2 regions of the Paenibacillus sp. FSL P2-0121 genome follow, and region 2 is predicted to be linked to the other one. Evidence: riboswitches for the same ligand, from Rfam matches in the RefSeq annotation. Region 2 holds a riboswitch; the other holds the start of a gene.
The links. A riboswitch is a leader RNA that binds a small molecule or an ion and turns the genes downstream of it on or off. The one in region 2 is predicted to bind preQ1.
Positions count from the first base shown of each region.

Region 1 (15,869 bases), 2.3 Mb from region 2:
AGACCCCCGTGCGGATCCAATATTCTTTGACGGATAAAGGTCTTGCCCTGGAATCAGTCATCCGAGACTTACAGAGTTGGTCCAAAGAATGGGTCGATTGTGACACCGATAATCTAAATTCAACTCTCAAAATGTAAGCGTTTTATATGAGGCATTAGATTTTAAGGCCGACAATGACTAAATCACGCTCTATACCGTCAAGTTCAGCCACACCAGGCAGCATTCCCCACTCTTCAAAACCAAACTTTTTCAACAAACCAAGGCTTGGATCATTATGTCCAAACACAAAGCCGACTAGATTCTTAATTCCGAGACTAGGGGCTTTCTCAATGGCCTCTGTCAGAAGAATTCTGCCCGCACCACCACCACGGAACTTTTCATTCACGTATACACTGATTTCTGCTGTTGCATTATACGCTGGACGACCATAGAAGGATTGAAAACTGAACCATGCAGCAATTTCATCTCCTTGCTTCAGTACCCATAAGGGACGGTGATGGCTATTATGCTCAAGAAACCATTTCTCCCGGTCTGCAACAGTAACGGGTTCCAGATCTGCAGTTACCACCCTCCCAGCAATCGTTGAGTTATAAATATCTACAATAGCTGCTAAGTCTGCAGATGTTGCATCTTCAATTCTGCTGTTCTCCCAATTCATCCCTTAATTCCTCCAAATGTGTTAATTAACTCAGGCCGACCTGCTCCTGGCTCCATTGCCACAGCCGTTCGGCTTCTATTGTATTCTGCGCTCTGGGAGACAGTTGTTTAATCTTTCTTCGATAATAATATTGACCGGTTACCTCTCCAAGATCGGGATCTGTAGCCAAATAAATCGCTGTATCGGCACCTTGTTCAGGTGTTAAGAAAAAGTATGAGAGTAACTTAAGTACCGACTTGCCGAAACCAGTCTCCCGGTTTACACCTATATTCGTCCCCACTGCTCCTGGATGCAGGCAATTCACCGTCACCTTTGTTCCGTGAAGACGCGAAGCCAGCTCCCGCGTGAACAGAATATTGGCTAGCTTGGATCGGGCATAGGCTTTTGCAGGATTAAAACGGCGAGCGAGGGTTGGATCTTCATAATGGAGCGCACCTATCTTGTAAGCACCGGAGGCAACCACAATGATACGGCCTTGCTCTGCTGCCTGCAACGACTCAAGTAACAGATTGGTAAGTAGAAAATGCCCCAAATGATTTACGCCAAGATCCATCTCAAAGCCGTCCTTCGTAAGCTGACGCTTAATCGTGACTACCCCGGCGTTATTGATAAGTATGTCTAGCATCGGATATTTCATAGTGAATTCCTCAGCAAAGCTGCGAATGCTCTCAAGTGAAGCCAGATCACACAACATGAGCTCGATATCCTCGGAGTGGCTCTTTCGTTTGGCGGCAGCAAGTGCTTCTTCTCCCCGCTGGCGATTACGGCAAACCATAATAACTTTAGCTCCCTTGCGAGCCAGTTCAACTGTTGTGGCTAGCCCCATACCGGAATTCGCTCCGGTAACAAGTGCGATTGTTCCTCTCATTGCAAGAATCACTCCTCTCTCAACAACCGTACCCGAATAAGCTTCAGCCTAACCTTAGGAGAAGTATATTTAAAGATATGTTACACCAACTAGTAGGGTTAAGAAAAGCTTCATGTCATGATTAGCCAACGATAGTTATAGTTCGTCAGGTGCGTCTGGTCTATTTTTGATCTATAATAGGAATATTGCAGTTCTAATCGTGAAGTTGAAAGGGGAACACCAACTATGAATAATGCTCTGACAAGCCTAGAGCAGCAAATGGCGGGCGAAGGTCTGGATGCCCTGCTCGTAACAGATCCCAAGCATGTCTACTACTTAACCGGCTTCGCCAGCGATCCGCATGAACGTTTTCTCGGTCTGCTGCTGATACGCGGAGAAGAGCCTATGCTCATTCTGCCTGCATTGGATGCAGAAGCAGCTCAAGCAGCCTCTTCGGTCACCAAAATCCTAACTCACACTGACACTGATAATCCCTATAACCTGCTAAAAGATTGTTTCGGCAGCAGTAAGCTAGGTACTCTCGGCATAGAAAAAGAACATTTCTCAGTAGCCCGTTTTGAGCACCTAACCGCTGCTGTTCCAGCTGAAAGGTTTAGTGATATTGGTCCATTGCTGCGCAGCATGCGCTCTAAAAAGACCCCGGACGAAGTTAAGCGCATGAAACATGCCGCTGAGCTAGTTGAGGAAGCCTTGCGCCGCGTTCTTACCCACGTAAAAACAGGCGTTACAGAAAACGATCTAGTAGCGGAGCTAGAATATCTAATGAAAAAGGTTGGCGCTTCCGGCCCTTCCTTCGACACTATGGTGCTTTCTGGTCCGAAAACTGCCCTGCCTCACGGTGTTCCGGGCAACCGGGTCATTCAACCCGGCGACTTCCTGATGTTTGATATCGGGGTGTATGCCGATGGTTATGCTTCTGATATTACACGTACCTTTGCTATTGAATCCGTAGACGACAAGCTAGTCACTATCTATAACACTGTGCTGGCTGCCAACGAAGCTGGGATCGCTGCCTCCAATCCTGGAGCACCTTTCGGCTCAGTCGACAAAGCTGCACGTGATGTAATTGAAGAAGCTGGATTCGGAGAATATTTCTTACACCGTGTCGGACACGGACTGGGCATGGATGTTCATGAATATCCATCACTTCACGGACAGAACGACGACATTATCGAAATCGGCAATGTGTTCACCGTTGAGCCAGGAATTTATGTGCCTGGACTAGCGGGTGTACGTATCGAAGATGATCTGATTATTACAGCTGAAGGTGCAGAGACCTTAACAAGCTTCCCTAAGGAACTGACTATTCTTCATTTGTAGAAAAGAATTACAAGCCATAGCCAAAAACACAGAGCAGCGATTCCTCCAATAATGAGAGAATCGCCGCTCTGTGTTTTTTTAAATTCAAACCTGTGTTCCCCACATCCCGCGAACCAACTTAGCCTCTTTCACCATCCTGCCGATCAGCTCCGCGACTGTAGGAATATCTTGGATCATTCCTGTCACTTGACCTGCCCAGCCGATGCCCTCTTCTTTGATATCATCATAGATCCAGCGCTTGTTGGCTGCACCACTGATATACTCTTTTAATGCTTCATAGGTCGGAGTCACGCGCTCGATTTCAAGAATTTGATCAATGTAGTCACTACGTAACACTCGTGCGGGTGCTCCAATAGAACGTTTGATTACAACCGTATCCGACTCTGAGCTTTCTACTAAAGCTTTTTTATAAGAAGTGGCCGCATGAACACATTCCACTGTAGCAACGAAACGAGTGCCCATTTCGATTCCTTCAGCCCCAAGTGCATGAGCAGCCATCCATCCACGGCCATCTCCGATCCCTCCGGAAGCAATCACAGGAATATTAACCGCATCAACCACTTGCGGAACGAGCACCATGGTTCCAACATCGTCACGCCCTAAGTGGCCCCCTCCCTCATGCCCAACAACAATAACCGCAGAAGCCCCTAATTGTTCAGCTTTTTGGGCTTGTCTGCGTGAGGAGACGAGCACGAGTGTTTTAATATCGGTGGGCTGTAACATTTCCAGTATAGGGGCTGGATTCCCTCCAGTGAGGCTCACCACGGGAACCTGCTCTTCGATGGCGACCTGCACCCGATCTTCATAACCAATCCCATGCATGCCGATAGCAAAATTAACACCAAATGGTTTGTCCGTTAGTGTTCGTACCCGACGTATTTCTGCACGTAAGGCCTCCGCATCCGGAAGACTCATTGCCGTGACCTGACCCAGTCCACCGATAATTGAAACCGCAGCCGCAAGGTCTGCATAACCTAAATAAGCAAGTCCTCCTTGAATAATAGGATATTCTATGTGTAATAACTCCGTAATACGGGTATTCCATTTCATCTTCATCTACACCTTTCCTATCTTTAAGCAAAGCAGAATCACGGCAATTAAAAGGGCAGCTCCCCCTGCCAGATAATCTATTTGCTGAAATTGCAGTCTTTTAAAAGAAGTCCTTCCTTTACCATTCCCATAAGCACGCGCATCAATTGCATAGCTCAGCTGTTCAGCACGTTGAATCGTTGTGAAGAGCAGAGGAATAATGATCGGAATGTACGCATATATCCGTTTAGGCAGTGATAATACTGTGAGATCATAACCTCTAGCCTTTTGTGCGAGAAGGATACGATCAAGCTCCTCCTTGATGGTAGGGATAAAACGGATCGCAATCACTATCATTAAAGAGAACTGCTCTACGGGTACCCCCAATTTGGACAGAGGGGCAAGCAGCTTCTCCAGACCATAAGCTAAGTCTAGCGGTTTAGTAGTTAATGTCAGAATTGAGGCTAACAAGATGAGCAATATAATCCGCCATACAAAACGTAATCCTATCCGCAATCCCTCTTCAGTCACCTCGATAAAAAACCATGACCAGAGAATCGTCCCCTTGGTGAACACGGCATTGTAAACAAAAGTAAATAATAAAATAAATAATACCGGCCGTAGCCCTCGCCAAAAAAAATGCACAGGAACTTTAGACAGTAGTAACAATCCCAATACAAAAAAGGTTGCAACAACATAACTAAGCCCCGTACCAAGCATCATAAAGCTAAGCATGAGCATCACGATACTTACAAGCTTTGTACGAGGATCTAAACGATGAAAAATCGAATGCGTCTCCACATATTGACCGACTAATACGGAATCAGCCATGCCCTTGCCCCCTCGAATGCCAAATCGGCAAAATCGCTTCGAAGATATCCTGCTCTTTACAGCTGGCAACTTCAATCTTCTGACCAGATAATTCCTCCACTAGCTTCAAGAGCTGTACGGGTTCAGGCAAGGATAGTCCAAGTTCCAGCAGTAATTCTTCCTTTTCCAGAAACAATGTTCTGGTATCATGATGCCCTTTTAACTGACCTTCATGAAAAACCATGACCTCATCTGAGAATTCGGCAACATCACCCATCTGATGCGAAACGAAGAGGATGGTGCGATTGTCTTGTTGCTGCCATTCCTTTAGTAGCCTCAGCAAAGACACTTGGCTAGCTGGATCGAGACCCGCTGTCGGTTCATCCAATATCAGCAGCTTCGGATTTGTCATCAGTACAGAGGCAATAGCTACACGGCGCTTTTCACCACCACTTAGCTGGAATGGATTTAAGGGGAGAATCCCCTCTGGCAAACCCACTTGCGGCAAGATCATTTCAATCGCCTCTGTAATTTGCTGACGTGAAGCACCCTGCTGATTCAGAGCAAAAGCAAGCTCCTTATGCACCGTTGTTTCGAATAGCTGATGCTCCGGATATTGAAAAGCGAAACCCAACTCGGGGACAACCTTTAAGCGTCCTTTAGCATCTCTGCTGGCAGGCTGCTGGTTAATCCAATAGTCTCCTTTTACGGTGGGAATCAAGCCCTTCAGCACTTTGACAAAGGTAGACTTTCCTGCGCCTGTTGGACCAATAATAGAAATCCATTTGCCTTCAGGAATAGTGCAGTTTATATTGCGCAAAGCCACATGATCGGCATAGTTCACACTTAGTTTTTTTAATTGGTAGACCATTGTGATCGAATTATCCCCTTCCAATCGGCTGTTAGCGGTGCTGCTGAATGGAGCAATGTATGTACACGCACTGCGAAGGGCAGTTGTAATTGATAGTCCGCAACAGGCATGGTTTCAAAAAAAGTCAGTGGATCGCCATCAAACTCAAGTCGTCCTTGGTGCAGGAGCAATACGCGTTCTGCTGCAAACACTTCCTCCATATGGTGGGTGATATGAATAAGCGTCAGGCCTTGACGATGCAGCTCTTGCATGATGGAAAGAACCTGCTGTCTTCCCTGGGGATCAAGCATTGAGGTAGCCTCGTCAAAAATAATGACTTGCGGGCGCATCGCCAATATAGCTGCGATAGCGACACGTTGCTTTTGGCCTCCAGATAGCTGATGTGGCATAGCTTCCAGATAATCCTCCATATGAACGGCCTGTAAGGCATGATCCAATCGGCTGCGCATTTCCTCCCTCGGCACACGGATATTCTCCAAACCAAAAAGCACCTCATCCATAACGGTTGTGGTGATAAATTGATCCTCTGGATTCTGAAAAACAAAACCGATTTGCTGATGAATCTCCGCAAGATCCGTTGGTTTTGCTGTGTCCAAGCTCTTAAATTGTACAGTCCCTTTTCGCGGCAGCAGCAGTCCGTCCATGAGCTTTGCAATAGTGGATTTGCCAGAACCATTCGCCCCGACTATCGCCACAAACTCCCCTGCGTCTATCGTAAAGCTAATATCCTCCAGAAGAGGTTGTCCTTTTTTATAATAAAAACAAACTTGATCGAAGGTAAGCATTTATTCAGTCCCCTTTTGACGGTGCCAAGCAGCAAAAAATGCCTCAATGCTACTCTCGGAAAATGCAGGTGCAGGCTTCTCCCATTTTGTCACTTTTGATCCATTCACAGCAAAGATTTCACCGGTTAAATCCGCGTCGGACTCCCTCAACAATGCAGTCACGAAGGAAGCAATAGCCTCAGCGTCACCTATTCTCCAAAAATCAGGCAAAGGTTCATTACGACTGGCATGTTTCTCCTTCAAATGGTCAATTATAGGTCTGGTCATATCCGTTAATGCCGCTGGAGAAATCGCATTGACCCTAATCTGGTCACGTTTCAGCTCTGCTGCGAGCGTCCACATCATGCCCAGTATTCCAGCCTTGGCTGCACTATAATTCACCTGACCTACGGAACCTGCTAGTCCAGCAGCAGAGGTCATCAACAGGATATCCCCACCTGTTTCACGCATATGTGGTAATACTCGTTGAATGCAATAATAAGTGCCATTTAAATGCACATCCAGAACATTCTTCCACTGTTCATCCGTCATACGTTGACATTTCTGATCCTGCACAATTCCCGCGTTAGCTATCAATACCTCGATACGACCGTATCGGGCAATGACCTCATCTACCATGGCAGTGACTGCGACGGAATCGGCTACATTAGCAGCGTACCCTAGCGCCTCTCCGCCTGCCTGGCGGATCTCGCGCACAACCTCATCAATTAAGACTTGTTTCGTACCATTTACAACCACTATATAACCTGACTTGCCAAGCTGCATGGCGATACTACGTCCGATCCCTCTTGTTGCTCCAGTAATTAAGGCCACTTTATTCATCGCTACACCTCTTTCACTGCAAAAGCTCCCGCAGCAATAACATCGCCAGCTTCTGTTGTAAGGATCACTTTCACAAAGCAATCGTCCGCTGCAAAATCAAAAATCACGACACTATCGACCTCTATTGGCTTATGAAATTTCATATCATATTGAGTGATCCACTGTGTAGGGTGCTCAGCAATATACAAAGATTGGGCTAATCCCATAAGATACATCCCATGTGCGATGGGTCGCTCCAAACCAGCCTTGGCTGCGGCCTCTGCATCTAGATGTATAGGCTCCAAATCTTGGGAAGCAGCTGCATATTGCCGGATAGCCTCAGCTGTTATGCACTTTTTCATCATGATCATCACCTACCCGAATTAACACCGTTTCTGCGGTGACTATTAGCTTACCCTCACACCTACAAACCAGCGTATGTGTGTAAAAAGTCAGTTTACCCTGTCTGCCTTCTTTTTGCACCTCGCCCGTTAACGCTAATTCACAATCCAAAATCATCCCCGCCGTAATCGGAGCTTGATATGAAAATTTCTGAGTGCCGTGAAGCAAGGGTTCACCGATGATTAACCAAGGAATATCGAAGTCTTGCCAGAAAATAATAGGCATCGTCGCAGGAGCGATCAGCTTTCCATTTATCGTCTGCAAGGGTGCTTCAATACTCTGTGCGTAGTCCGAAATCCATTCAGCAGTCATATGGATCTGATGTCGGACACTGTTCATTCTATAACCTCCACGAGTGTTGCCAGACCTATCCCGCCGCCGATTCCCAGAGTAGCAAGCCCTCGTTGGTAAGGGGCATGTTGCATTTCAGCACATAAGCGAGTCATTAAAATAGCCCCGGAAGCTCCGTATGGATGGCCTATTGCTAATGCCCCCCCGCCAAGATTGACCTTTTCCTGTGGCATTTGAAGCTCGTTCAGTGATGCCAATACTTGTGAAGCAAAAGCTTCGTTAAACTCTACGATATCTAAATCGGCAACGGTAAGCTTTTGGCGTTTTAACACCTTTTGCACAGCTGGTACAGGCCCCATACCCAAATAATTCGGATCTACACCCGCAGCTTGCGCATCCACGACCCGCAAAATAGGGGTAAGCTTAAGCTGCTGGCATTTCTCACGAGACATCATTAATAGAAGCGCTGCGCCATCATTAATAGGACAGGCATTTCCAGCAGTGACGGTACCCTTTTCTTCAAAAATTGGCGGCAGCTTTTGCAGCTTGTCCAGACTCGTATTTGCCCGAGGACATTCGTCGGTGCTCACCCACTGCCCCTCTACCTGAAGAGGTACTATCTCCTGCTGAAACCGGTCACTTTGCTGAGCATGAACCGCCTTTTGATGGCTTTTTAAGGCATATTGATCCTGCTCTTCTCGAGAAATCCCGTATTTCCTAGCTACATTCTCTGCAGCAATTCCCATATCCGGATCACCGTAAGAGCTAGGCGTAAAATGTGCACGGGTATACAGCTGTGGAACCCCCATTAACGTCTGTGGTTTAGCCATTTTCCATGGAGCACGGCTCGTACTTTCGACACCACCTGCTAAATAAATCTCACCAGCGCCGCTTTGAATCAGTCTTGCTGCTATATTAATTGCCTCTAGCCCAGATCCGCACTGACGATCCACGGTGACACCCGGAACCGAAACAGGCAGCCCCGCTTCAAGCGCAGCTACCCGGGCAATATTACCTCCTGGGCCCACAACATTCCCAATAATGACATCATCAATCAGTTCTTTAGGCAAGTTCGTTTCGGCTACAATATGCTGAATAAGCGGCGCCAGTAATGCCTCCGGCTCAAGTGTACTTAATAAGCCACCCATTCTGCCAACCGGTGTACGTTTTGCCATGACAATTACTGCTTCTATCATATCATCGCTCTTTTCACATAGTCTTTCATCGCTTGCCGGGCAATTTTCCCGCTACTTGTATAGATAAATTCATCCACGGTTAGCAGCTGCTTCGGCGCTTTGTAGCTCGCTAAATACTGGCGGCAATAATTCTTAATTTCTTCGACAGATAAATGCTGTTCTCCGCTCCACTTCACGAGGGCTATCAGCTGTTCTCCCCAGTAATCGTCAGGCACGCCAAGCACCATCACTTCATCTATTTCCGGAAGAAACTCCAGCACCCTCTCTATTTCTTCCGGATAAACGTTCAGCCCTCCGGATATGATTTTATTCTTCAAACGTCCCGCCATATATAAATAACCAGCTTCATCCTGATAAACATAGTCTTCTAAAACAAGCCATCCCTCTCTAAAAGCTGCTGCTGTCTCATTAGGCAATTGATGGTAGCCTAAAAATATCATATCACTACGCACATATAGCTGCCCAATCTCCCCAGGAGGGACTTCCCGGAACTGGTCTTCACGAATGGAAATTTGCACCCCGGGATAAGGTTTGCCTACAGAGGTCGGATTATGCTCGGTCAGAACATCCAAATAACTAATATAGCTCGCTTCTGAAGAACCGTAGGATTCATAAAGCCGCGCTCCACCAAACACTTCCATGCCCCTTTTCTTGGACAACTCCGACCACTTTGCACCTGAGCTAATAATCGCATCAATCTGTATCTGCCCAGGTACAGCCTGCTGCATCATGGATTCGATCATTGTTGGTACGACGAACAGCACCACGCCCGCAATTTGCTGGCACAACTCTAACACCTGCGTGGCACTAAATTTTTGTGTGATATGAAAGGTTGCTCCACCATATAGACTCTGCATTACGGCGAATAAGGATAGGGAATGCACAAATGGACCTGGTGCCAAAACATCCTTCATAGCGTCCAATTCAAAAGCAATATTCGAGACCTCAAAGCTTTTTAACCATGATAAATGGGTACGCATATAACCTTTGGGCAATCCGGTTGTGCCTGAAGTAAAGCCAATAAATAATAATTCATTCGTCTCATCCAACTCAGCCTCCGGCTTCAGGGCAGCCAGCCACTGATCATAGGAACCTGTTCGTTCATTTGAGAAGGTCAGAGTTGGGATCGTTTGATCCTTGAAAACCAGATTCTTTGCGGCTTCCGGCTCGGCAAAAATCATTGTCGGCTGGCACTGCTCTATAATAACCTGCAGTTCATTAGCACTCCATTTGGGATCTAAGGGAATGGGAACACAGCCCGCATAAATCGCCCCCAAAAAAACCTCAACAAATTCAATACGATTCGTAGATAAAATCGCGATTTTGTCATGCCTCAGACCCTTTTGCTGTAAGCCATTCGCGATTCTCCGCATCGTTTTTACTAATGTGGCATAGGTATGACTTGCTTGGTCATGGGTTAAGGCAATGCTGTCGGGCTGCTGTGCTGCATGACGCAGTATAGGAATTACTAGATTCATCCTGATCACACCTGTTCGTAATTTCTGTGACTACCGATTATATACATTCTCTTCAATCGGACTGCCCCGCAAGTCCAGCCCAAACTAAAGGATATGTGATAAGCGCCATCGCAGGCGCTCCTGTTAAACTAACCCGCTAGAATTGCTACGATAGCTTATTTTAGCTTTATATTATTTTTATGTACACATCTTTCATGTAACGATTAAGTCCATCTTACAACGAAAAAACAGCCAGCACGCATCGATTATGATCGGTACGCGCTGGCTGTATTGTTGTTTAGTCCTTCTTTTGAACGGATGATGGTGAACCCTCTTCAGCAAAAGTAAAGGTTCGGGCGATATATAAGATAGGTGTGCTTACTGCGGTTAGTAAGAACTTCGCTAGATAAGTCGTAAGCAAAATTTCAAGCCATACATTCCAGTCATACAAGCCCGCAAACGCAATGGTACAGAAAATAAGTGTATCCACAAAGGAGCTAATCATCGTACTACCGTTGGAACGAATCCACAGCTGACTTGAGGTGCTGTAATATTTACGAATCCAAGAGTACAACCGAACATCTAGGAACTGACTAATGAAGTAAGCAGTAAGACTACCCAAAGCTAGTCGAGGCATCAGCCCAAAAATCGTCTCCAAAGAAGACTGAGCGATATCGGTCTCCTGCGGCTTAAATACTAATACCATCTGCATAATGACAGTAGTCATAAGCAAGGTGAAGAAACCAAACCAGACCGCTTTACGTGCTTCCGCTCTTCCGTACTTCTCATTAAGTAAATCGCTGGTCATATATAAAGTGACATACATCGTATTTCCGAGTGTCATCACAATATCAAATGGCATAGCAATCGTCTTAGCTACCTGAATGTTAGCAATTACAGTAGCAATACCTACCCAGGCATACATTCCACTTTTCCCGAACAAGCGGTAACAGAGTAGAAAAAAAGCAAAATTGACAATAACAAATAAAACTCCCCACAGCAAATTAAACATATTACTGAAATTCCTCCTAGTTTTGTTTACGCGGGATGGTTACGAACCGCGGCTTACAATATTAAATTTTCGGAACAAAACATTAATACTCTATCACAATAGCGCTTAACAATCCATAAAAATAATATTTTTATATGAAATTGGTAGTTCCATTTCTTTTTTTTCGCCAATTATCTAAAATAGTCAGCAATAATTCATTTTTTTCAGAAAAAAATGCTCTATAGGACAAAACTTTCACTATTCATCCAGAGGTTAATTCTATAGAATAGTATCAAACACCTTATTCCCGATCCATTTAGTAGAAATATGACATAACTATGGAATATATCTCGGGTCGCCAATTTCCAGCAGTTGGCATGGAGTATCTAGTGAAGACCAAAAAAGAAATGACCTCACCGTCCATAAAAAAAGGAGAGAACGATATGTTTCGTATCAAGCATTCGATCAGTCGCAAATTTACGCGTTTATTATTTGTTGTTCTGTTGCTCACGTCTCTTTTGTTAAGCACCAGCTTCTATTTTATCTCTATCAGTATCTTCAACAGCTATGTTATGCCGCAGATTAACAAAATCCTTACTGCCGCTGCTCAGGACGTATATAAGAATCTCAACGTAATGCACGCCCAGCAAACCCTAAATAAGAACGATCAGTCTGCCACCAATCTCGAGTTCTATTTTCAGGAAAAGAGGAAACAACATGGAGTGGAAACCATTTTTCTGGTCAATCTGAAAGGGAAAGAAGCTGAGATTCTATCCGCAGATCACGATGCAAAATTGCAACGGGCAGAAAGTGTCACCGTATCCTCTGCAATGCAACAAGCCTCTAAAGGAAAAACTGGACTAAGCGATACATATAGCGACGCACATGGTATACATAAAACAGCTTATATCGGTATTCCCGGAAGTACGATGGTTATCGGTGTAAGCAGTGACGTAAGCTTCATTCAAGAAAAAACAGACAGTATTCTATGGACAAGTGCCGGAATCACACTTCTGACGTTGATCATCGGCCTAACTGGTGCATGGTTCATGAGTGTGCGTATAACACGTCCAATCTCAAAACTGGCAGCTTATAGTGCCCGGCTCGCAGAGGGAGATTTCACCGAAGAATTATCAGTTAAAGGAAATGACGAAGTTGCACAGTTGTCCGTAAGCTTCCAAGCGATGACCCAACGCCTGAAAGAAATGATTGGACATGTACTGGTAACCTCTAATACTGTCGTTGCGGATTCCAACTCTTTAAAAGAACGTGTTGAGGTTCTCAATGATATGGCGGAACACTCCAGCTCATCGGTAATAGAAATCGGCAAAGGTAGTACGACTATCGCTAGCAGTGCATCAGATAACTCGAGAGCAATGGAAGAAATCAATTTAGGCATTCAAAGTATTGCCTCAGCAGCGAATGAAGTCACGGAGCAAATCAGTGAGGCTTCCGCTGAAGCAAGTGGCGGTAATGAAATTGCTCAAAGCGCTGTGCTGCAAATGCGCCAGGTTGAACGTGCTTCCCTACAGTCGCTGGATCAATTACAAATCATGAATGAGCGTTCAGTAATGATCGGAGAAGTCGTTCACAGTATTACTGAAATTACGAAACAGATCCAAATGCTGTCGCTGAATGCTTCAATTGAAGCTGCACGCGCAGGAGAGCATGGACGCGGCTTTGCTGTTGTTGCGGGAGAAGTACGCAAGCTGTCTGAACAATCCCGTAACGCAAACGAACAGATCCGTGACTTCCTACTTGGGCTTCAAGAAGATATGAGTCGCTCCGTTACCGAGATGAACCACGTGAATTCTGAGGTTGCCTCTGGAGTCGGCAAAGTAGCAGAAGCAGGTGATGCCTTTAATCACCTCCTGATTCTTATCCAAAGCATCAATCACAGCATCCAATCCGTATCTGCGGCTACACAGCAAATCTCAGCAAGTACAGAAGAAGTCAGTGCTTCCGTCGAAGAAACTGCACAAATTACATCAAGATCGCAAGAAAGTGCGGACACACTCGCTGCTAACTCAGAGCGGCAGCGCGTCGAACTGGAAGGCCATGCAGAAACCGTTAAACATCTGTATGAGCAAGCCAAGAAACTCCAAGAAGCTGTGCAGCAATTTAAGATTTAACGCTTGTAAATTAAAACCCCCGTTCACACGAAAGTGTTGAACGGGGGTTTTTAGTTTGCGATGGCTCGCTTAGACTTGGGGGCATACGCTAGGCTTGCGCGAAGCTCTCGCTTAGAATCGGCGCGTCATGTGCTGCTGGCTTGCGCGATACTCTCGTTTAGACTCGGCACGCCATTTGCCGCTGGCTTGCGCGATACTCTCGTTTAGACTCGGCGCGTCATGTGCTGCTGGCTTGCGGACTCAGATGCCGCTATTACTCGAAAAACTGCCATTCGGAGACTTTTTCGGACTCGAGAGACGCTATTGCCTCATAATCAACCCAGACTCAGCCTATTTTGCTCAAATAGCGCCTCTGGTGTCCGAAAACGCTCCAAATTAACCCTTTTTTCGCAAATAAGGTCTCCTGAGTCCGGAGCCAAGTTACTCACAGCAAATTACTTAAAGTTCATCCGTGGATGCTACCTACTGCAAATTACTCAAAGTTCCTCCGTGGCACTACCAACAGCAAATTACTCAAAGTTCATCCGTGGATGCTACCTACTGCAAATTACTCAAAGTTCATCCGTCGATGCTACCAACAGCAAATTACTCAAAGTTCATCCGTCGATGCTACCTACAGCAAATTACTCAAAGTTCCTCCGTGGCGCTACCTACTACAAATTACTCAAAGTTCCTCCGTGGATGCTACCTACTGCAAATTACTCAAAGTTCCTCCGTGGATGCTACCTACTGCAAATTACTCAAAGTTCCTCCGTCGATGCTACCTACAGCAAATTACTCAAAGTTCCTCCGTGGATGCTACCTACTGCAAATTACTCAAAGTTCATCCGTCGATGCTACTTACTGCAAATTACTCAAAGTTCATCCGTCGATGCTACCTACAGCAATAGACTCGGCTACATGCGCTAGCTTGCGCGAAGCTCTCACTTAGACTCAGCACGCCATTTGCTGCTGGCTTGCGGACTCAGATGCCGCTATTACTCGAAAAACTGCCATTCGGAGACTTTTTCGGACTCGAGAGACGCTATTGCCTCATAATCAACCCAGACTCAGCCTATTTTGTTCAAATAGCGTCTCTGGTGTCCGAAAACGCTCCAAATTAACCCTTTTATCACAAATAAGGTCTCCTGAGTCCGGAGCCAAGTTACTCACTTAGTAAAAACTAGGTTACTCAGCTTTCATTCCGCTTTTATGGCTAAGCAAACCTCACTCAACCTAGTGCCGCGGTGCCCAGAGGATGACCGATACACCGATCACACAAATAACAGCTCCGACCCAGTCGTATACGTCTGGTGTCTTCTTGTCTACAAGCCATCCCCATAAGACCGCAAGTACGATAAACACCCCGCCGTAAGCCGCATACACTCTTCCGAAGGAAGGGAATTTCTGCAACGTAGGGATAATCCCATACGCTATCAGAATCAAGGACCCCACTAAACCGTACCAAAGTGGCCGTGATTCTCTCAACCATAACCATACTAAATATCCGCCACCGATCTCAGCAAGCCCAGCAATTATAAACAGCAGAATGGCAAATAACATGTCATCCCTCTTCCCTATCTATCTCATAAAAACGCAAAGGTTGCTCACAACAAATTGTACTCAAGGTTCCCCCATGGAGCTACCTACAGCAAATTACTTAATTACTCAAGATCCACCCTTAGAGCTACCTACAGCAAATTACTCAAGGTTCATCCGTAGTACCACCTACACCAAATTACTCAATATTCCCCGTGGAGCTCACATTAAATTGTGCTGGAGCAGCAATAACACTAGCAGCAGCACAACCTCCAGCAGCTCGTTCAGCGCGCCGTACACATCGCCGGTAAGCCCGCCGAGCCGGCTGCTGATCCGCCGTGCAGCCGCGGTGCCGCAGGCCAAGGCCGCGACCGGCAGCAGCAGAGCTGCCGCCAGATGCAGCGGCCACGCGGCTAAGCCAGCGCCGAGCGCCAGTGGCGCAGCGGCGGCGGCCAGCGAGAGCAGCGCGGCGACTGCCAGCGCGCGCCGCTCATGCGAGGAAGCTAGGCCGGCGAAGTTCGCGGCCAGCCCCTCGTCTCCACGGGCAATGGGATAACGCACCATTGCCCGTACCATATACCAGCGGCTCCAGACCGCTGGTACCAAGAGCAGCGGCAGCTCGTAGTAGGCGAAGCCTTCGATTAGAGCTGCCAGTAAAGATGCTTTAAACAGCAGGAGCAGCACGCAGGCGAGTACGCCCATCGCACCCACACGGCTGTCCTTCATAATCTCCAGGGCCC
Region 1 is NZ_CP150245.1:1,472,309-1,488,177, reverse strand. It holds gene MKY54_RS06605 (helix-turn-helix domain-containing protein) at 1-137, shown strand, start outside; gene MKY54_RS06600 (GNAT family N-acetyltransferase) at 155-658, opposite strand; gene MKY54_RS06595 (SDR family oxidoreductase) at 684-1,526, opposite strand; gene MKY54_RS06590 (Xaa-Pro peptidase family protein) at 1,752-2,846, shown strand; gene MKY54_RS06585 (nitronate monooxygenase family protein) at 2,931-3,896, opposite strand; gene MKY54_RS06580 (energy-coupling factor transporter transmembrane component T) at 3,903-4,706, opposite strand; gene MKY54_RS06575 (ATP-binding cassette domain-containing protein) at 4,699-5,556, opposite strand; gene MKY54_RS06570 (energy-coupling factor transporter ATPase) at 5,541-6,341, opposite strand; gene MKY54_RS06565 (SDR family NAD(P)-dependent oxidoreductase) at 6,342-7,163, opposite strand; gene MKY54_RS06560 (MaoC family dehydratase) at 7,166-7,504, opposite strand; gene MKY54_RS06555 (MaoC family dehydratase N-terminal domain-containing protein) at 7,482-7,883, opposite strand; gene MKY54_RS06550 (thiolase family protein) at 7,880-9,031, opposite strand; gene MKY54_RS06545 (AMP-binding protein) at 9,028-10,509, opposite strand; gene MKY54_RS06540 (queuosine precursor transporter) at 10,787-11,500, opposite strand; PreQ1 riboswitch class I at 11,511-11,556, opposite strand; gene MKY54_RS06535 (methyl-accepting chemotaxis protein) at 11,818-13,611, shown strand; gene MKY54_RS06530 (YnfA family protein) at 14,827-15,153, opposite strand; gene cobS (adenosylcobinamide-GDP ribazoletransferase) at 15,352-15,869, opposite strand, start outside.
Region 1: it holds a riboswitch for preQ1, as region 2 does, so the genes downstream of both, MKY54_RS06540 (queuosine precursor transporter) here and queF (preQ(1) synthase) in region 2, are expected to answer to the same signal.

Region 2 (15,869 bases):
CAAGCTAATTGCTCCCCATAAGGCGGCGGTTCCTTGCATACGTTGCTTGTTCGCGACCAAATCATCCGGATAAGTGACTCCAACTATTTTCCAGCCAAAGCTGGTAGTGTCCACAGTGTACAGTTTCTGATCATTCCCCGTATTAACCGTAACAGATCCACTCTTGATCCCAAGGACCGTCTCTAATTGTTCGAACTTGAGCTGGGAGTAGATCAACTGCTGTTGTGGATGATAGACAAGGCTACCTGCGGGATCGACGATAAAAACATAACCTCGTTTTCCCAGTTCGATTTGTTTACATAGATTATTAATTACACTGTAATTGAGATCTACGAGCAGTACACCTTGTTGATCCGCTTCCGTCATAGCATTCGCATTCGAGAGTTTTCGGCTGATCGAGACTACCCACCGGTATTCATCTTGAAAGATGTGCTGCACATGAGAGGAAGAAACTGCAACGTCTAATTGATTCATAGCTTTTTGATACCAATCTTGAGCTATTAGTTCAGGAAGCGGTTTCAAAACAGCATGCTGTCGATCCGAAACGGTCATGCCATCTGAGCCTGCATATAATATAGAGGAAATATCCGAGCGGGACTGAACGACTGACCGGAGATAATGACTGGCAAGCAGTTTATTCTTAAGCGCCTCTTCTTCATCTAATTTCGAGCCTTTTATATATTTCTCTAGATCACTGCTAGTTAACACCAGAGCAGCTATGCTCTCCATATTACCAATGTAATTCTCGATATTTAGTTTTACTTGTTCTATTAATTGTGAAGTATAGGCTACAGAATTGCCCTTGACCGCGGCTGAGGACAGGCGATAGGAAGTATAACTCAGGACAATAGTTGTGCAGAGGATAAGAAGTGAAAAGGAGATTGCAATATTAGTATGAATACTTCGGCTGCGGAAAAAGCGCTGTGATCTCATAGAGAGAGATTCTCCTTCTGCCGGTGTCGATATTCCTTCGGTGTGCTTCCTACATTACGTTTGAAAATAACACTAAAATACTGTGGATCAGCATAACCAACTCTGGCAGCGATATCATATGTCTTCAACTGTGTGACCGTAAGGAGTTCTTTTGCTTTTTCCAAACGGAGTCGAGTCAGATACTCTATAAATGTTTCACCGGTGTGCTGTTTAAAAGTTGCACTGAAATAACTGATGCTCATAAAAATATGGCTGCACAGCTCATTGAGTGAAAAGCTGTCATTACAATAATTCTCGCGAATATAAGCTTCTGCGGCTTGCATCTGAGAAGTCCGAACCGTTGTTCTCTGTTCCGATAGTTTAAGTATCAGCTCATGGCAAGTCCTCTCCAGATAATGCCTTGCTTCATCTAAAGTCTTAAGCGCAGCAACCTCTGCAAACATATTATGCGAAACAACTACTGTATTTGGGAAGCCGATGTCGACTACATAGTTCATCAAAGAAACCAGCAGCTGATAGATGCTGCTACGGCAGCCTTCTATAGAGGAGGTATTACTTTTAAGCTCCTGAAACCACTTCAACAGAATTTCCGATACAGCAGAAGCTTTACCTGTCTTTAAAGCGGATATAAATTGCTTTTCCCATGAGGTGAAATGCGCCTGATCCAATCCCTTCCCAAACTCAAGATCCTGTATGGAGATAACTTTATCTATGCCTAAAAGGTAACGATATTCTATGGAGGAGATCGCTTCTTGGAAGGATTGTGGAATTTGTTGCAAAGTATTATATTTTCTACCGATGCCTATGGTGGATGACAGCTTCAAATATTTATTTAAGCTACCCTGGACTTGCTCTGCAAGATGCTGCGTTGCTACTTCTACCGTCTCTGAATTGCCGGATAATATCGCAGCGATTTTTCCATCTCTCGTCTGGAATACCACTCCGTCTTGCTCTTTCTCCAGCTGCTCTTGAACAATGTTAAAGGCGCCGAAACACAGTAGCTCTGCATCAAAAGCTAGGTCCTGGCTTCGTTTCTCCAGTTCTATATCTATAACGAGCGCAAGGTACACTTGACCCTGCAACGGAATATGAAAATAACTCAATTTATTCTCGATTTCTTCGCTTTTCATTCGAGTAGTTACCAGCTGCTCCAAGAATCGTTCCCGCAGCAATGGAAGACTCTGATTAAGTTGCATACGAAGCTTAACTAAATTCGCTTTTTGTAGATGATCTTCATCTAAATCCTGCTTCATCTTACTTAGAAATTCAGCAAACTCACGTGCATTAATCGGTTTTAATAAGTACTCAGTCACCTTCAGTGTTATGGCCTGCTTCGCATATTCGAAGTCTTCATATCCAGTGACGATAATGACCTTCATATCCCGGTACCTATCCATCACAGCTCTGGCCAATCCTAGTCCATCCATAAAAGGCATACAAATATCAGTAATAATTACGTCAGGACGATGCTGCTCGATTGCTTCCAGTGCATCTCTGCCATTATCGAAATCACCAACCAGCTCAAACCCATATTTACTCCATGTAATCTTCTGTTTGATCCCTTCACGAACCTCATCTTCATCATCAACCAGAATTATTTTATACATCCAACACCTCCACAACTTTGAACTTATCAGCATAAGCATAATAGAGGCCGCCTGCGTGAGGCAACCTCTATTATTAAACTCTATTCGTATAGTAGAGGTTTGATCTCATCGGAATCCATATTGTTTTTATCATACCAGTGGAACCCCGTGTCGATGTTCTTTTCAACCGCTTCCCCTTTAATCGCTTGCACAGCTGCCTTCACAGCTTGATAGCCAATACCAATGGGGTCTTGTGTAACAGCACCAGCCACAACACCACTGCGGATAGCATCCATCAACTGCTTGCCAGAATCAAAGCCGACGACTACGATCTTACCATTCATTTGCAATTCATTAACTGCATTAGCCACACCTACAGCAGAGCCTTCATTAGAGCCATAGATTCCTTTCAGATCCGGATTTGCCTGCATCATCGCTTTCGCAAGGTCTGTGGACTTTAACTGATCTCCACCCCCATATTGCGGCTCTAACACTTGAATATCCGGATATTTTGCTTTCATTTGTTCCAAGAAGCCATCGCGACGCTGTTGCCCTGTGCTGCTCGTTTGGTCATGTATGACAAGACCCACTTTACCTTTCTTGCCAATCAGTTCAGCCATTTTATCTGCGGCCAAAGCAGCTGCTGCTTTATTGTTAGTCGCTGCTGTTGCTACAGGGATATCACTGTCTACACCAGAGTCAAAGCCGATGACCGGAATCTTATTTTCCTTTGCCTTTTCTAGATAAGGAATCGCAGCTTTGCTGTCCAGTGCGGCTAGCGCAATTGCTGCTGGCTTCTTGTCGAGAGCGGTTTGCAGCATCTCAATTTGTTTATCCACCTGACTCTCATTTTCTGGACCTTCGAAGGTAATCTCAACATCAAATTCCTTAGCAGCTTTCTCCGCTCCTTGCTTCACCGCTTGCCAGAATTGATGCTGGAACCCTTTTGATATGACTGGAATGTATGGTTTGTCTGAACCGGATGCACTCTTGTTACTATCATTGTTGTTACATGCACTCAGCAATGTAGTGACTAATAATAGACAGGCAAGCATGATAAACCCTCTACGACGCAGTTTCATTTGAATCTTCCCCCTCGTCATTTGCTTTGTATATCACTCCGGATGGAGATCATACCAAGTTTATTGCTTACGGCGGCGTAGAATATCAGCGTAAACCGCAATGATGATTACAACACCGACAATGACCGTCCGCCATTCCTGAGCCACGGACATAATCTGTAAGCCATTCGTCAGCACACTCATAATCAGTGCGCCAATAATCGTGCCTAGAATAGAACCTACACCTCCACTTAAGGAAGTCCCGCCAATGACCACTGCCGCAATAGCCTCTAGTTCATAACCGGTGCCCAGTGATGGCTGTGCTGAATTCAGACGTGATGCCATCAGGATACCTGCGATTCCACTAAAAATCCCTGTAATGGAATAGATAATAATCTTCCATTTGACTGTGTTCACACCTGATAAGCGAGTAGCTTCTTCATTACTGCCAAGCGCGAAGTTGTAACGCCCAATAATCGTCTTAGACAAGATTATGCTTGCGATCATACCGAGTAATAAGAAGATAACGATGGTGTTGGGTATACCGGGGATCATTTTACCCATGGCGATCTTGGCGAAGATCGGATCATCGTTGAAATATATAGGTTTGGCTCCGGTGATGACAAGCGACAAGCCTTTGGTGACCATCATAATCGCCAGAGTGGCGATGAAGGGTGGAATGTTCATCTTCGCCACCATCAAACCGCTGATGAAGCCGCACAATGCTCCAGCCAGAATCCCACCTACAATGCCTAACGGGACGGGCAGACCCCAGAAGGTAATAATGACTCCAACCATAACAGATGAGAATGTCATTACAGTACCCAGAGCAAGGTCGATGCCGCCCGTAATAATAACAAAGGTAGCTCCAAGCGCTAATACTCCGATTACAGCTGTAGAAACTAGAATTCCGACAAGATTTGAGAATTGAAAAAAGTTGCTGGAGGATAAAGAGAATACGATGACCAATATAATCAGACTGGCAAATGCCAATAATTTTTGTTTGAATCCGGATTGCCCTCCCGTTTGCTTCATACCCGCTGGCTGACTAATCTCTTTATCCGCGATCTTCATAGTCCTGACACCTCCGGTTAACTCTTGAACAGTTATGAACGTTTCGTCGCATATTTCATAATCGCCTCCTGCGATGCTTCTTCTGCGGGGAGTTCTCCTGTTATACGCCCTTCACACATAATGATAATCCGGTGGCTCATTCTTAGAATCTCAGGAAGATCTGAAGAAATGATAATGATCGCCTTCCCTTGACTCGCAAGCTGATCCAGCAGCTTATAAATTTCACTTTTCGCGCCTACATCAATACCTCGTGTAGGCTCATCGAAGATGAGTACATCACAGTCTCTAGTCAACCACTTGCCGATGACCACTTTCTGCTGATTACCTCCGGACAGAAACTTAACCTTTTGATCTACACTTGGAGTTTTGGTGGCTAGCGCTTCAACATGCTGCTCCGCTGAGCTTCGCATCTCCCGCTCCTTCATCCAGCCAAATGAATTACGGAATTTATAAAAGGAGGCAATCGCATTATTCATGCTGATATCCATATCCACAAGCAATCCGAAACGTTTGCGGTCTTCGGACAAATACCCAATACCATGCTGTACCGCTTGATGTGGCTGACGTATCCGAACCGATTTTCCATGGAGCATAATTTCACCCTCATCGATGGGATCGGCACCAAATACGGCACGTACAACCTCGGTACGTCCAGCTCCCATTAAACCAGCGAAGCCCAAAATCTCACCTTTATACAGATGAAAGCTAATATCCTTGAACGCATGCCCTCTAGAAAGCTTCCGAACTTCTAAGACAACTTGCTGAGTCTGTTTCGCAATCGTTGGTTTCGACGTTTGATATAATTCACGTCCAACCATCATGCTGATGATCTGATCAATCGTTATTGAATCGGTACGAACGGTATCTACATAACAACCATCACGCATAACTGTAATGCGGTCTGTAATTCGCTTCAATTCATCCATGCGGTGAGAGATATAAATAATTCCCACACCTTTATCTCGTAGCTGCTCAATCATTCGAAATAACTCGTTAATTTCTGTATCTGTTAACGCGGCGGTTGGTTCATCCATGATCAATACCTCGGCTTGGAAAGACAAAGCTTTAGCGATTTCAACCATTTGCTGATTAGCAACGGTCAGGTCTGATACCAAAACTCTGGGATCCAGCTTCAGATTCATTTGATCAAACAGTACCTGAACTTTTCGGTTCATCTCCACATCATCAACGAACCATTTCAGAGCTTTACGCGGCTCTCGTCCAATGTAAATGTTCTGGGCGACCGTAAGATGAGGCATTAAATTCAATTCCTGATGGATGATACTAATTCCAAGCTCCTGTGCTTCACGGGTATTAACAATCTCCACTTCATTTCCCTTGTACCACATTTGACCAGCATCCTTGGAATAGACACCTGTCGCAATCTTCATAAGGGTAGACTTGCCAGCGCCATTTTCTCCTACTAACGCATGAACTTCCCCACGCTTCAGCTCAAATTGACATTCATTCAAAGCATGAACACCTGGGAAAAACTTGTTGATTCCCTCCATACGAAGCAACACTTCGTTCATTTTGATATCCACCTCAAATTCTTTGAGAATGCCTTAACCCTTAAAGTAATCGCTTTCAATCCGGAATGTAAAATCATTGTATTCCCTATAAGTTGCCATTGTAATGGAATAATCTCCGTAAAAAAGTTTAAAATTTTATGTTTTACATACAAAAAAAGCTGAACCGAGAGCACCTCAGTTCAGCACAAATGTTATACCCTAAAAATCACATGTCAGCGAACCCTCCTAAAGGCTTGCGCCATTTCCAGCCACCAATGTGAAGGTCTTAGGAATTCCCTTATCATACACGTCGGAAGATAGATTAGGTTCTTCTACTAATTGGCGGATCACTAGTCCGCTATTAGCTGCTGCGGTTACAATTTCTCCGAGTGTCCAGCGGCGCCAATACACAACACTATGCTCTTGTTCACCTGCTGGTTTACCTGTGGAAGGCAAATACTTGGAATAGGATACCTTCTTCTCTTCCAATGAAGAGTCAAAATAATCTCCGTTTACTTTGTGTTTGCGTACCTTCGCAGTAGATCCCTTCGAGGAAATAAGCTTGGTCGTTACCGGATGAAAATCGCGGAGTACAAATACGCCTCCAGGAGATAGCAATCGGCGAGCCGCTTCCATGAATAGTGTAAGGTTGGTAAAGTAATGAACAATTCCTAACTCTGCAAAGACGATGTCATATGAACCATCAAGGACGTCTTCTGGCAGCTTAAGAATATCTGAGACGATATAGGTTAGTGGTACCCCTGCTTCTTGGGCAAGATCAGCCGCATATCGCGCATTGGCTTCCGAGAAGTCAGCAACCGTTACTTCCGCACCTAGTAATGAGAGTGCCACGGCCTTCATCCCGTTTGAGCCCATTAAATTCATCATTTTCTTACTCTTCACCTCTCCAAAAAAAGAAAGGAGCGGGTGAAGCTTTGCACTTGGTTCCTTTATTAATTTTGCAGCTGCTTCTGACGGTGTACCAAACCGAGTTACCCAAGCGGTATAAGTATCTTCGTTCCAAAGCTCTTCGCTTGTTGGCACAGCGTTTTTTTCTGCCTGATTATTTGAATATTGATTCTGCTCTTCCATCCATTGCTACCCCTTTATGTGTAAAATATCTGTTATGAAGCATTCTGAATGGCATCAGCCATCCGGATAGTTTTCCTTCTTCCCGCGTACAAATATACTGCGAGGCCAATCATAACGAGCAGCCCACCTGCCCATTGTAAGGTTGTTAGCTGCTCACCCAAGAGTAAATACGCTAAGATACTGGCACCCACTGGTTCTCCTAAAATGTTCATTGAAACCGTAGTCGCGGATACATATTGTAGTAACCAATTAAACAAAATATGGCCAAACACCGTTGGCACCACTGCTAACAATACAAAGATTCCCCATTCCTTGGCCGGATAATTAAAAAAGGAAATCCCCATGAACAGATTGTATACGGCAAACACGCCAGCGGCTGATAAGAAGACAATCAAGCTATATAAGTAAGAGGGCATGCGCACCACTAGCTTTTGACCGATCAGCATATGTACAGCTACCGCGACAGTACCTCCGACCGATAATAGATCACCTTTTAGATTATCCGCAGAGATGCCGATATCACCCCAGCCGATAAACACGACACCGCCAATCGCAATGCCAAGCCCTAGAATAGCGGACAGAGCTGTCTTTTCCTTATACAAAAAATAAACACCCAGCATAATAAATACAGGCTCCAGCGCCATGATCATTGTTGAACTAGCTACCGAAGTATACTTCAATGATCCCATCCATAGCAAAAAGTGCAGCGCAAGCATTGCGCCTGAGAGGATGAGCATTAGCCAGTCTTTTTTACGAAGAGCAAAAGCAGCTCCACTATAGGGTCTTGCAAAAGGTAGCATCAGCAGTGAGGTAAATAATAATCTGTACATGCCTTGTATAGATGCAGGTGCATCAGACCATTTAATAAAAATGGCGGAAAAGGAGATGGCCACAATCCCTATCAACATTAATAGTGGAATCGGAAGTGGCGGTTTTTTAAGTTTCACATGTTACGCGTCCTTTCAATATCTTAAGTCACTTATGTTAATTTAACGCAGACCGTGAAAAAATGCATCTATTTTCATAAGATTTCACTAAAAAAAGCACAAGCAATGTCATTTCTGACGAAAGCTCATGCTTCTTAAAAGGCTACGGCTTCAGAACAACCTTGATGCAATCCTCTTTTTTCTCACTAAAAACGTCATAGCCATGCTCCGCTTTACTAATTGGCAGGCGATGCGTAATGATATCTGTAGGATCAAATTTATTTTCTTTAATCATCTTATACAGCAACGGCATATAGTGAATCACCGGCGCTTGTCCCATTTTTAAAGTAATGTTGCGTTCAAATAGATGACCCAAAGGGAACATATTGTAATTAAGCCCATAAACTCCCACAAGCTGAATAGTTCCGAATTTACGTACGATATCCGAGGCCATTCTAAATGCACTGAGTGAGCCTCCCTGTAGCTTCAGAGTGGTTTCCACTTTCTCCAAAGCAGATATTTTGGCATCTAAACCTACACAGTCAATAACTACATCTGCGCCCCCATGTGTTATCTCCTTCAAATGAGCTTCAATATCCTTAATCTCTTCAAAGTTGTAAATTTCGACATTATTGGTCAGCTTCGCATGCTGCAGACGATAGCCAATATGATCAACCGCAATGACTCTTGAGGCACCTTTGATCCAGGCAAACTTCTGAGTAAGCAGTCCAACAGGACCGCAGCCGAGAACAATGACTGTATCCCCTGGCTTCACTCCGCCGCTTTCTACTCCCCACCAAGCAGTAGGCACAATATCAGATATGAAAAGAATTTTCTCATCTTCCATTTCTGCATCCTCCGGAACTACAAAAGGGCCAAAGTTACCATAAGGTACCCGTAGCAATTCAGCTTGTCCGCCTGCAAAACCGCCATAAGTATCGGAATAACCAAGATAACCGCCTGTGTCCTTGGCGTCATTAGCATTGTCGCATTGGCTCTCCATCTCATGCTGGCAGAAAAAACACTGCCCACAGGCGACATTAAAGGGGATGATGACTCGGTCACCTTTTTTGACTTTAGTTACGTCAGGACCCACTTCCTCAACAATCCCCATCGGCTCATGACCAATAACATAATCATCATGCATACCTGGTATTTCCCCGTTATAAATGTGCAGATCCGAGCCACAAATCGCCGTAGTGGTAATCCGAACAAGGATGTCATCTTTTTTCTCAAGCGTCGGATCAGCTACTTCTTTAACTTTCACTTTTTTCTTCCCTTGGTAGGTTAGTGCTTTCATGCTGTTAATCCGCTCCTTTGGAGATGGTCTAGAGATATAATTTTCATGCCTTTCTATGTTATATCCCTAAGCCCTACCCTCTTATCCATGAAGAAGCGGAGAATACATCATTAGTGCGTAATTATCAGTTACAGCTTCATCTCCAATTAGATCTCCAGAGCGTGTATATACTTTTCGACTGATCTTGTTACTGCGTATATATCCGCCCCAAGGCTCTAGACTAATCCTATGATCACTTTCGTATACTTCATAATCATAAAACGCCTGCTCATTGCATCTCCACTCCCCGTGTAAATGGCTATCGTCCAGCCAGAGCTTTAGTTGATACGTTTGAGCGGTGTTATTTTTTAATTGAAGATCCAAATAGTTATAAGAACAGGTCGCCCCGCTTCCAAAAGGTTGTGTACGTTGTTCATCTGGAAATACATCATAACTGTGACGATGCCGTTCCATAACGGTAAGTGGCGTATGCAGTGCCATCCAATAGATCAGATTAGACAACTGGCATAAGCCTCCTCCAACCCCGGAATGAAAACCACCATAATGCAGCACCATACCCTCCAGATACCCTTTTCGCTTAGTGGGCTTACCAATACTTCTCCAGTAGGAAAAAGTCTCCCCCGGCTGCACAACAAGTCCATCCAGCTTCGCAATTGCCAGCCGTAAGTTAGTTATTTTATTGTATTGAAGCACCATATCTACATTCCGAAGACTTCTTAATAACGGGGTAGCATGAGTCATAGCTGCATAAGTTAAAGTTTCATCCGTACGCTGCTTCGCTATTTTGCTTCGTCCAGTGCACCATTTCAAATATCTTTTCCAAATAAAATATCGTTTGCCAGCAAACAATCTAAGGCGAGAACGCTGAATAGGCTTCATGGCAGCCTGGGGTGTATTCATCTAGAACTGAACCTCGCTTTCAGCTCGTAACTGGGCGAATCTACCTCCAATTATCGCATTATGATGCTTAACGATCTCCCTACTACTCAGAACCCCATTATCAAAGGTGCTATGAGCGTCTGAGACCAGTACACTTTTATATCCCATGCTGTATGCGCGTCTTATCGTCGTATCCAGACAGAATTCACTTTGCATCCCACAGATCACCAGATTCGTAATCCCGAGCTTCTGGAGTTCATCTTGCAGTTCCGTTCGGTGAAAAGCATCCCAAGTAGGCTTCTCAACGATAACTTCGCCTTCCTGCGGTGTGATGCGGTGACTGATCTGCCAAGTGGGTGTACCTTTTGTGTACTCCTCATCTTCGGTATGTTGAATATACACAATAGGAGTACCTGCTAATCGAGCTTTTTGCTGAAGGGAGACAATCCTGTCCATCACACCCTCTTCATCGTACAGCTTTAGATCATAGGAGAACATGGCTTCTTGAACATCGATAATTAATAATGCTGTTGATTGTTCCAAATGAATAACCTCCAAGAGCTTTTTTTAAAATCATACCAGAAACTGGGACAGACTATCTACCTACTAGAAGTTACAACTGTTAAAAATAAAAACCGAGTATCTGTAAGCAGATACCCGGACGATTTCATCAAACATTTATTTGCCACGCTTATTATGCCAGATCAATGCATGCAGCTGTGGAAGTACACGAACCTTGTTCATACCCGAATCCGCGATTACTTTATTAAACAACCACTCCAGCCTTCCCAGAAGTCGAGCAGAAATGTTGCCCTCTTCCGTGACATCATCATTACCAGGCTGCAGAAAGAGCTGCACATTCGGATATCGCTGGTGAACGTTTTTCGCATAATCAAAATCATTATCATCAAACACTACGACCTTCAAGCTATGCGTAGAACGACCCAGTTTCTCCATCTTACTCATGATGTTATCTAGCATTTCCCAATTCGTTGTCATTCCTGAGCTTGGAGGTTTAGGACTGATTGTCAGCACATCCACGTCATTGAACCAATCCTGCCATTTACTCCCCTGAGTTTCTATCGCTGCTTTTATTCCACGCTCATGAAGCAGGTTGATGAAGGTACCCATTCCTTCACCAATCAAGGCAGGATTACCGCCTGAAATCGTAACACAGTCGAAATTATCTCCAGCTAACGCCAATAATTCATTTATGATTTCTTCTGCTTCCATCATGCGAACCTTATTCTTAGCCGTACCATCCCAAGTAAAAGCGGAGTCACACCAGCCGCAGCGATAATCGCAGCCATAGGTGCGGACAAACATCGTCTTCACTCCAATTACCGCACCTTCGCCTTGAATAGTTGGACCGAACATTTCAATTACAGGAATCTTACTCACAATCACAGCCTCCATACAAACGGTAGGATGGCCCTTCATCCGGAACATCTTCAGCCAGCACCTCTGCCCAAGAGGTTGGAGTCTCCCATAGCTTTACCGAGTACAAAGGCAACCCTGCTTGCTTAAGCTTGTAGGCAATATATGAAGACATATTCTCTACTGTGGTGCGGAAAGACAACAAGGCTACTTTGGAGCCCGTATTCGTTAACGTCTCTAACACAGGTTCATTTCCCATGGCAAGAAAAGCGTGATCTAAACGATCTACAAGGCTTTGTTGTACTGTCATTTTGATATCGCTGAAATCAATGACGAAACCTTCATCCGAGTGGCCTTCCGCGGCCATAGGTTTGCCCTTAAGCACTACTTCGAGCTTATAAGTATGTCCGTGCAGATTGCTGCATTTCCCTTTGTGTCCCACTAACTGGTGTGCCGCATCGAACGTAAATATTTTGCAGACTGAAACCTCGTTAAGCATTAAGAACCGGCCTCCATTCTCTCCGCCTCATATTGCTCAAGACCACGCTGACGCAATAGACAGGCTGGACAAGTACCGCAGCCACTGCCAATAATACCGTTGTAACAGGTCAGTGTGTGTTCGCGAACATAATCAAAATACCCCAGTGCATCGGCCATTTTCCACGTTTCTTTTTTATCCAGCCACATTAGGGGAGTGTGGATCGCAAACTCATAGTCCATAGATAAGTTCAGCGTAACATTCAATGATTTCACAAAAACATCACGGCAGTCCGGATAACCGCTAAAGTCCGTTTGGCAAACCCCAGTGACGATATGGGAGTACCCCAGTTGTTTAGCTAATATTGCGGCAAAAGATAAAAACAACAAATTCCGTCCATCGACGAAAGTACTTGGAAGCTCATCTCCTTCACCAGCCAGAATATCTATATCCTGACGGGTAAGTGCATTGGGTGCCAGCTGATTGAGCAGCCCCAGATCAAGAATATGCTGTTTTACATTAAACTTAGCTGCTATCTCTGTTGCAACTTCGATTTCAGCCGCATGACGTTGACTATAGTTGAAGGTAACTACCTGCACTTCCTCATACTGCTGCAATGCCCAAACCAGGCAAGTGGTGCTATCTTGTCCGCCGCTGAATACGACGAGTGCTTTTTTGTTCATATGAATCTCTCCTTATCACAAGTTGGAATTTAGCGGTTGTCCACTTTTTCTGGATAGAGGTCGTGATTGATTAAGCGGTGTTCCGCCATCGCCTCATACTTCGTACCCGGTCTTCCATAGTTGCAATAAGGATCAATTGAAATGCCTCCGCGCGGAGTGAACTTGCCCCATACCTCAATGTAACGCGGATCCATCAGTGAGATCAGATCATTCATAATAATGTTGACACAGTCCTCATGGAAATCACCATGGTTGCGGAAGCTAAACAGATACAGCTTTAATGATTTGGATTCCACCATTTTTTGTTCAGGAATATACGAAATATACAGCGTGGCAAAATCCGGCTGACCCGTTACAGGACACAAGCTAGTGAACTCAGGGCAGTTGAATTTAACAAAATAATCACGCCCGGGATGTTTGTTATCAAACACCTCCAGAATGTCTGGATCATAACCAAACTTGTACTGTGTTCCCTGATTACCAAGCAAAGTAACTTCTTGCATTTCCTCTTTCAATCTTCCTTCTGACACGACAAAAAACCCCTCTCTTTTCCTTCGGCCTTGGCCGGTAATGGAAAGAAGAACGAGATTTCGAAAACTTGGCTCCACTAAGAAGAAACGGAAGCAACGTCCGGATAAAGGACAGCAACCGCTTGTACTGTTTAATATATTCTTAGTTTTTTATAGAGGGAGTTCGCGAACCTCTCCTGCACAACTTTAGCGCAGACTTCTTCTTAAAGCATATTGCGTCTTGAACTATACCATGGGTAGCCCGCTCCTGACAAGTTCTACTCTTTACTGTTACCTTATATAGATCAGCAAATAACTCCAGATTAACGTGGATAGACCTGCGTATGTAGAGATTAGGAAGCTCAAAAACCACGGCAATTTGATCGCGGATTTCTTTTTAATTACATGAACTATTCATACAGTTAATTAAGATGTGGCAAAAAAAAGGATTCAAATCCTAAGAAAAGGGTAACTTATTCATAATAATCTTCGAGCTAAGGGTGGGAGCATTTTATGGAACAAAGTATACAGCAGCTTATGGATTGGCTTAACAATCATTTAAATGAAACAATCGCTATTGAAAAGAAAGAACTTCGTGATCTGGATAAAGTTCATTTCAATTTAGAGGCCGTAGATTTCCGCAGTGCAGACGACGTAATTGATGAATATCTTGGAAGTGCACTGATATTAAGAGGTTTCGGCAGCACACTTAACGCCGATGGTGAACTGGTATCCCTGCCACAATCCACTTATGATTTAGCTGTTGAAGGTCTTCAAATCGTAGACTTAGCCGACCGCAAGGCAGAAATAACTACGGACAGAGCTAATTACATCCTTTCAGTAGATTAAACGAACATGATTATGATAAGCAAAAAGAGCCCACAGCGATCTGCGGGCTCTTTTTGCTTATCATTTATTCTTCTCCAATGATCTCCACTTCAGTTTCCAGCTCTACACCGAATTTATCCTTCACAGTCGCTCTTACATGGTGGATTAGCCCGATGTAATCACTGGCTGTTGCATTATCTGCATTCACAATAAATCCCGCATGCTTCTTGGATACCTCAGCACCGCCGATTCTTGTACCCTGTAAGCCGCTCTCTTGAATTAACTGACCTGCAAAACGGCCTGGAGGCCGCTTAAACACACTCCCACAGGATGGATACTCAAGCGGTTGCTTCGATTCACGTAAATAAGTTAGTTCATCCATTTTTGCCTTGATCGTTAAAACATCACCGGAAGTCATAGCAAATTTGGCCTCAAGTACAATATACTCACCGCTTGCGAATACACTTTTTCTGTATCCCCATTGCAGCTCATCTCCTTGCAGAGTTACCAATTGCCCGTTCTTATTTATAGCTAGTGCACTATGCAGGACATCTTTGATCTCACCGCCATAAGCACCTGCGTTCATATAGAGCGCTCCACCAACTGTTCCTGGAATGCCACAGGCGAACTCAAGACCCGTAAGCTCCTTATCAAGCGCATATCTGGAAACATCAATTATTTTGGCACCACATTGCGCATATAAGAGATTGTCGCGAATTCCCATTTCGGTCAGTCCTGCCGTTTGCAGAACGATTCCACGTACACCTCCATCACGGATAATCACATTGGAGCCATTCCCAAGTACCGTAAGGGTTATCCCATTTTGTTCTGCATATGTAACGATCTTTTGAATTTCATCATAAGTAGCTGGTGCAGCCAAAATATCAGCTTTGCCGCCCATTTTAGTGTACACGTGATCTTTTAAATTCTCATGACTTTTCACTATTCCTGCAGTCATTAGCTGCTCTAGATCATCTTGAATTTTGTCAATATTCATGTTTTCATGCTCCTTTAACCATGTATAAATGATGGTCCTTGATCTATTTTAAAGAGTTATTATGAAATTGTAGGCAACCACAACTGTAACAACGAACAGGCTCCCTTGTCAATGACGGGAGCCTGTTCGTTGTATGTTTTTAGATGATAATTACACAGCTTTATAGGCAGCAAGCTCGTAAGGAAGACACAGTGGCACACCCGTACGTGGATCCGGAACGATATCCGCTTCAATTCCAAACACTTCCCGCAATACATCTGGTGTCATAACCTCAGTAGGTGAGCCTTCGCTAACCACAGTACCGGACTTAATCGCTACCATATGCTGCGCATAACGAGTAGCATGATTCAAATCATGCACGACCATGATAATGGTACGGCCTTCTTCCTCATTCAGCTTTTGCAAAAGTTGAAGAACTTCGAGCTGATGCGCCATATCTAGGAACGTTGTAGGCTCGTCAAGGAATAAAATATCTGTTTCTTGAGCCAACGCCATAGCGATCCAAGCGCGTTGACGTTGTCCACCAGAGAGACGGTCAATAGGGCGATCATGAAAAGATTCCATGCCCGTAACAGAGATGGCGTTGGAGATGATGTTGCGATCCTCTGCGGTCATCGTGCCAAATCCTTTTTGAT
Region 2 is NZ_CP150245.1:3,802,061-3,817,929, forward strand. It holds gene MKY54_RS16795 (sensor histidine kinase) at 1-933, opposite strand, end outside; gene MKY54_RS16800 (response regulator) at 930-2,540, opposite strand; gene MKY54_RS16805 (ABC transporter substrate-binding protein) at 2,621-3,601, opposite strand; gene MKY54_RS16810 (ABC transporter permease) at 3,662-4,615, opposite strand; gene MKY54_RS16815 (sugar ABC transporter ATP-binding protein) at 4,687-6,186, opposite strand; gene MKY54_RS16820 (class I SAM-dependent methyltransferase) at 6,412-7,257, opposite strand; gene MKY54_RS16825 (DMT family transporter) at 7,290-8,204, opposite strand; gene MKY54_RS16830 (zinc-dependent alcohol dehydrogenase) at 8,347-9,483, opposite strand; gene MKY54_RS16835 (VanW family protein) at 9,565-10,383, opposite strand; gene MKY54_RS16840 (cysteine hydrolase family protein) at 10,384-10,905, opposite strand; gene queE (7-carboxy-7-deazaguanine synthase QueE) at 11,041-11,763, opposite strand; gene MKY54_RS16850 (6-carboxytetrahydropterin synthase) at 11,756-12,238, opposite strand; gene queC (7-cyano-7-deazaguanine synthase QueC) at 12,238-12,900, opposite strand; gene queF (preQ(1) synthase) at 12,930-13,403, opposite strand; PreQ1 riboswitch class I at 13,567-13,610, opposite strand; gene MKY54_RS16865 (hypothetical protein) at 13,923-14,258, shown strand; gene murB (UDP-N-acetylmuramate dehydrogenase) at 14,323-15,234, opposite strand; gene MKY54_RS16875 (ABC transporter ATP-binding protein) at 15,385-15,869, opposite strand, start outside.